DNA from 2 places in the Janthinobacterium sp. P210005 genome. Region 1 is predicted to be linked to the other one. Evidence: predicted binding sites of a transcription regulator. Region 1 holds the regulator's gene; the other holds the start of a gene.
The links. Region 1 encodes LexA, which represses DNA repair genes until DNA is damaged. Its sites were predicted from a motif close to ACTGTATNNNNATACAGT; they were not measured.

Region 1 (3,408 bases):
TCGCCCACACGATTTTCTACGAGATGGGTGCCGAGCGGCGCGCCAGCATGGGCATCGCCGAGTCGCTGATCCGTGTGTCGGTGGGTATCGAGGATGAGGTGGATCTGCTGGAAGACTTCAAGCACGCATTGGAAGAAGAATAAGGTTTCACTTTTTTGAGAAAAAGATTACATTTAAGTGTAATTAAAGCATATGTGTCTTTTTCTCAATCGGAGAGTGGGAATGAAAAAAATTGTATTTAGTGTTTTTTTATTGTTTTCTTGCGCTGTCTATGCTGATGACCTGACGGATGCGAATAAATTCCTGCAATCCAAGGCTTACCCGCAAGCCTTGGATTTGTACAAGAAACTGGCTCAGGCTGGGAATGCCGAGGCTCAATTTCATTTGGGCGAGATGTATTTGTATGGTGAAGGAGTGGCTGTCGATGCCGCGCAAGCCGGACAATGGTTTGGGCAGGCATCCAAGGCGGGCAACAAGAATGCCGAAGCCGCGCTTGCCCTTATGGCTAACCGTGTCGCGCGAAAAGGTGACATTGATTACTATGTCAACTCATATGCTGGCGAGGATGTTGCCTTGAGTAAGGTCAAGTGCGTTACCCCGGTGATTCCTGCATTCTCCCAAACCAAGCGTCAAATCAGAGATGTGGCCGATAGTGTCGATGCCTGGATGGCGTGCTATAACAGCTTTGTCAGTAATTTGAATGCTTCTTTGCCGCCTGGCAAAGCCATTCCTTCTGATATTGAATCTTTGATGAATGAGCAGGAATTTGAAAAGGCCAAGCTGCGCATGGATGCCGCCTATGCGCGGGTGAGTGCCGAGGGGCGTGAGCTGGCAAAAAATATCTTGGCGCAGCGCGATGAGTGGCACTCCAAAACAGAGGCGTATCTCTTGGCGGAGAATAAAAAAATTCAGACAGAAAATGAAATGAGTGAATTGAATCGCTCACGTACCGCGAACACGCCGCAATGGGTGACCAGTCCTTTGCCAAGCAAATAAGGCAGTCTTGCCGATGTGCTCAATGGGATGGGAATTAAGCGCTCGCAGGTATGCTGCAAGCGCTTTCCCTCTTAATGCCAACTGCGCATGAGTCCGACGGCCAAACCTTCCAATGCAAATTCATCTTCCGGCGACACGGTAATCACCTTGAAGTCGGGGTTTTCCGGCAGCAATTCGATGACGGAACCCGTCTTCTTGTAGCGCTTGACGGTGACTTCGTCGCCGATGCGGGCCACGACGATCTGGCCATTCTTGGCGCTGTCGACTTTCTTGACGGCCAATAAATCGCCATCCATGATGCCGGCGTCGCGCATGGACCAGCCGCGCACCTTCAGCAGGAAGTCAGGCTTGGCCGAAAACAGGGCCGGATCGACGTTGTAGCTCGCTTCCAGGTTTTCCTGCGCCAGGATGGGCGACCCGGCCGCTACCCGGCCGATCAGGGGCAGCGACATCAGCAGCGCTGCCGGCACCTTCGACGGCAGCGCTTCGGCGGCGGCGCCGATCAGGCGGATGCCGCGCGATGTGCCCGGTGAAATCTCGATCGCGCCCTTGCGGGCCAGAGCCTGCAAATGCTCTTCGGCCGCATTGGCCGATTTGAAACCCAGTTCATTGGCGATTTCGGCACGGGTGGGAGGAAAGCCCGTGTTTTCAATCGCGTCCTTGATCAGGTTCAGGATTTGTTCTTGTCGTGCTGTCAGCTTGATCATGAGCGGTGGGTGCATACTAAAATGCTGTCTATATGAACAGTCTGTATTTTTGTACAGTATCGTTCACTATGCAAGGGGATTTCCGTGTTTTGGGCGAATTTCGCAAGAAATACTTGTCCATGGACGGAAAGCACGGCGGCGCGCGGGCTTTTCGGGCCCATGTGGAAGGAATGATTGAAACGTTTGCAAAAGGCGGTTATAATCTTCGGCTGACCTTCCCACACCCGTCTTGACGCCGGGGTGGGCGATTATCAATCCGACCTGAAGGAGTTTGCATGCGTCATTATGAAATAGTCTTTATCGTCCATCCGGACCAAAGCGAGCAAGTGCCCGCGATGATCGAACGCTACAAAGCCAGCGTAACCACCCGCGGCGGTTCGGTTCACCGCGTGGAAGATTGGGGCCGCCGTCAAATGGCTTACTCGATCCAAAAGCTGCCTAAAGCACACTACATCTGCCTGAACATCGAATGCGACAACGAGACCCTGGTCGAGTTGGAAACAGCATTCAAATTCAATGATGCCGTGTTGCGTCACCTGACCGTTAAAATGAAGAAAGCTGAAACAGCTCCTTCGCCGATGATGAAATCGGTACAACGCGAAGACGCGGCCAAAAGCCACCGCACCGAAGCACCAGCAGCCGCTCCAGCCGCAGCAGCAGCTTAATTCTTGACCAGGATCGTGCGCTGAACCAGCTACAAGTAACCGCCATCATTGCCGAGCGCGAAATATTGCGCTATACCCCGGCAGGGCTGCCGATTGTGAATGCAGTATTGCAACACAGTTCGCAGCAGATGGAAGCAGGGATTGCCCGTTTGACCGAGTTTGATGTTGCCGCGCTAGCCGCTGGCGAAATTTCAGGCAGGTTCAGTCAGGCAAGCTTGAGCGGGGTGTATCAGTTCACGGGTTTCCTGGCCAGGAAGAGCCGCAACAGCAAGAGTTTGGTGTTTCACATCATTGATTTTAGTGCAGTCAATTCTGACTAGCGCATTTTAGATACAGGAGCCTGACATGGCATTCGGTAAAAAGTTCGACAAAAATAAGCTCAAGCTTAAAGAAAAACGCAAACAGCAAAACCCGTTGTTCAAACGCAAGAAGTTCTGCCGCTTCACCGCAGCTCACGTTGAGCAAGTCGACTACAAAGACGTCGACACGCTGAAAGACTTCGTCCAAGAAAACGGCAAGATCATGCCAGCACGCCTGACCGGTACCAAAGCGCACTACCAGCGCCAAGTTGACACCGCAATCAAGCGCGCTCGCTTCCTCGCGCTGCTGCCATACACCGATCTGCACCACGCTTAATCGGTCAGATATTCCTGGAGAAGAACTATGCAAATCATTCTGTTAGAAAAAGTTGTTAACGTCGGTAACCTCGGCGAAGTCGTCAAAGTCAAAGACGGTTACGCACGTAACTTCCTGATCCCGCAACGCCTGGCACGTCGTGCTACGGCAACCGCTGTGGCTGAATTCGAAGTCAAGCGCGCCGAACTGGAAAAAGCTGCTGCCGCTAAACTGGCCGCATCGCAAGCCCAGGGCGAAAAACTGAGCGGCCTGACCGTTCAAGTTGCTCAAAAAGCTGGTGTTGATGGCCGTCTGTTCGGTTCCGTCACCAACTTCGACATCGCTGAAGCGCTGACCAAGCAAGGTTTTGCTGTTGAAAAAGCACAAATCCGCATGCCTACCGGCCCGCTGAAGATCGTTGGCGA
Region 2 (3,408 bases), 130 kb from region 1:
CGCCTGCGACTGCCCCCACCAGCCCGCCTCAATGCGTTCGGCAACGGACACCATTTTCAACGGCGAGCCATAAAACGGCCGGTGTTCGCGCATCAGGAGGGCGATGGGCTGGGCCAGCAGCCAGCCGGGACGGGGCATGCCGGACAAGCCGGGCGGCAAGTCCGGCTGCGCGTTTTGTGCGCCTGGCCTGGCCGGCAGCGGCAGCCACTGGTTGGCCGCCTCGGGGCGATAATCGGCGCGCGGCGCCGCCTGCAAGACATTCTCGGCGCCCAGGCGCGCCACCAGCAATTCCAGCAAGCGCTGGCGCTCCTGCGGCGTGCCGCCCGGTTCGGGAAACAGGGTGTCGCTGGGCGGCGCCATCGGCTGCACCTGCAGCGCTTCCAGGGTGAGGCCGATCACGGGCGCCTCCAGCACCAGCTGCGCCAGGCGCTCCTTGAGCAAGCGCAATAAATGCTCGTCGCGCCAGACGGCCTCGCCCAGGGCCAGGTCGATGACGGTGGGCGGGCGCGCCACCCTGCCCCGCTCGTGCGCCAGCAGCAATTGGATGCGTTCGACGGCGAATTGCCGCGCGCACAACCAGCCCGTCATTTGCTGCAGCAGACGGCGCGCGCCGAACAGCAGCGCTTCCGCGTGCTCCACGCGGTCGAACAGTTCCAGGCTGGCGCAAAACGTGGGCGGCGCTTCGAGCCACAGGTACAGTTCCGTGCCGTGGCCATGCGCATCGTCGAGCATGTCGAGCAAGGCCCCGCCGCAACGGCGCTGCAAGCCGGGCCGCGGCAAATGGCGCAACTGCCCCAGGGTGCGGCAGCCGATGCCGTCCAGCCATTCCAGCCAGGGGCGCGCGGGCGGCAGCAAGGCGCACGGCAGGCGGTCGAGGCGGCGCACCAGGCTGGCCATGCTCAATGTCCGGCCCCGGCGCGTCCCGGCGCGCGCCAGCAGCCAGGCGCCGCGCGCCGTGGGGGCGCACGACAGCTGGGCCGTGTAGCCCAGCGCGCGCAAGCTGGCCGCAATCTGCCGGCACAGGGCGCGCACGCCGCCGAACAGGCGCAGGCTGGCGCCCGCATCGACGAGCAGGGTCGCTTCCTCGCCCTGCGCCACCAGCGGCGAATATTGCAGCAGCGCCAGCGCCACCGCTTGCAGGGCCTGCGCTTCCCGTTCCAAAGAGCGCTCGTGCAGGCGCGCCTGCGGCGCCAGCATCAGCGCGCCCGCGCGGCGCATGCCCGGCCGGATGCCCGCCGCCCGCGCCAGCGGCGACACGGCCATCACTTGCTCCTGCTCCAGCACCACGCCGAGAAGGTCAGACGACCAGCGCGGGCAAAACACTTCGAGCGGGAGCCGGGGCAGGTACAGGCCGATCCAGAGTCGCATGGCGTAGCAGTAATGAAGGAGGTTGCAGGGGCAGGAACAGGGGCGCGTCGCGCTGCGGTCCCCGGCGCTTGATGAAGCCGATCTCGATGCCGCCGGCGGCCGGGCGCACGGACAGGCGCAGCGGCGCCGGCGACGCATCCTGCGCGCCATGCAAGGGGCGCAGCATGCAGAACAGGGTGTTGCCGGACTGCGCGGCCAGGTGCAGGCGGCGCAGGCTGTCGGCGCGCACGTGCGGCTGCCAGAACAGCAAGGCGCCGCACGTGCCGCTGCGCAAGATGTTTTCCGCCGCCCACAGGGCATCCTTGCTGCCGGCGCTCTTGAGCCACAGCAGTTGCGACGGCGCCAGCCCCTGCGCGGCCAGGGCCAGCGCCTGCGGCGGGTGGGGCGGCTGCAGCAGCACGATGGGCAAGCCCGGCAGCTGCGCCAGCGCGGGCGCCAGCAGCCGCACTTCGCCGCTGCCCGGCTGCTGCACCAGCAGATCGATGAGGCTGCCGCAGGGCCAGCCGCCGCCGGGCAGCTGCGCGGACAGGGCGGCAAAGCCCGTGTCCAGGCAGCGCGTGGCGCCCTGCCCCAGCTGCGATGCGCGCCACAAGGACGGGTGCAAGGCTTCCGGCGAGGCCATCAATTGAGAATGTTGCATAATTGAATATGAAGATGAATACTGTATGCATATACAGTACTATCCAGTCCCCCTTTTGGCAAGGCCTATCTGCGCATCCCCATCCGGAGGCCGTCCCGCGACGTCCGAAAAACACCGTTTTTCACATCGATTGCTGTACCATAAGCACTCTCCTTACCGCTCGGCAATGCACCGGGCGGCTTCCTCCGTCCATAAGGAAACGCATTTGACCACCATCCAACTCATCAGCGCCATCGTCTTCGGTCTCGCGCTCATCCACACCTTCGCCGCCAAGTCGTTTGAAACATTATCGCGGCGCCATCCCCGCCATGCGGGCTTGCTGCATTTGCTGGGCGAAGTGGAAGTCGTGTTCGGCTTCTGGGCCTTCATTTTGATCATCATCATGGCCTTTGTCTCGGGCGGCGATGCGGCCATCGAGTATGCCGAGTCGCGCCATTACACGGAGCCGCTGTTCGTCTTTGTCGTCATGGTCGTGGCCGCCTCACGCCCCGTGCTCGACGCCGTGCAGCGCCTGTTGAAAGGCGTGGCGCGCGTGATGCCGCTGCGCACGGAACTGGCCCTCGTCTGGCTGGGCCTGGCGCTCGTGCCCCTGACGGGCTCCCTGATCACGGAACCGGCCGCCATGACCCTGGCCGCGCTGATGCTGGCGCCGCAAATCTTCCGCCCGGGCATTCCTGAATGGCTGAAATACGGCGCGCTGGGCGTGCTCTTCGTCAACGTTTCCATCGGCGGCACCCTCACCTCGTACGCGGCGCCGCCCGTGCTGATGGTGGCCACCACATGGAACTGGGACAGCGCCTACATGGCCACCCACTTCGGCTGGAAGGCGGCCATCGCCGTGCTGGTCAACGCCACGGGCGTGAGCATATTGCTGCGCAAATATCTGCACAGCAACACCTCCGACATCAAGCCGAAGGCCGGTGAAGTGGAAGCGCCGAAAGTGCCGCTGGCCGTCAGCCTGGTGCACATGATCGTGCTGGCCGGCGTCGTCACCCTGGCGCACCATCCCGTGCTGTTCATCGGCCTGTTCCTGTTCTTCCTCGGCTTCGTGCAGGCGTATGAGCGCTATCAAAGCCCGCTGATCCTCAAGGAAGGCTTGCTGGTCGGCTTCTTCCTGGGCGGCCTAGTGGTGCTGGGCGGCATGCAGCAATGGTGGCTGCAGCCCATCGTTTCCAGCCTGAAACCGCTGGCCCTGTTCTTCGGCGCCCTGGGCTTGACGGCGATTACCGACAATGCGGCCCTCACCTACCTCGGTTCGCTGATCGTCGGCATGACGGACGAAGCGAAATACATGCTGATGGCGGGCGCCGTGGCCGGTGGCGGCCTGACCGTCATCGCCAATGCGCCGAACCCGGCCGGCGTGGCCCTGCTGCGCCGCGGCTTCAAGGATGAATCGATCG

Region 2: imuA (translesion DNA synthesis-associated protein ImuA) is a predicted target of LexA. The motif match lies at 2,029-2,046, and genes of this name have one in related genera.

Annotation. Positions count from the first base shown of each region.
Region 1 is NZ_JAZARC010000001.1:2,073,201-2,076,608, reverse strand. It holds gene VPH40_RS09195 (cystathionine gamma-synthase family protein) at 1-143, shown strand, start outside; gene VPH40_RS09190 (tetratricopeptide repeat protein) at 223-996, shown strand; gene lexA (transcriptional repressor LexA) at 1,068-1,703, opposite strand; gene rpsF (30S ribosomal protein S6) at 1,979-2,368, shown strand; gene priB (primosomal replication protein N) at 2,389-2,688, shown strand; gene rpsR (30S ribosomal protein S18) at 2,714-3,004, shown strand; gene rplI (50S ribosomal protein L9) at 3,032-3,408, shown strand, end outside.
Region 2 is NZ_JAZARC010000001.1:2,200,112-2,203,519, forward strand. It holds gene VPH40_RS09725 (Y-family DNA polymerase) at 1-1,368, opposite strand, end outside; gene imuA (translesion DNA synthesis-associated protein ImuA) at 1,298-2,008, opposite strand; gene VPH40_RS09735 (putative Na+/H+ antiporter) at 2,214-3,408, shown strand, end outside.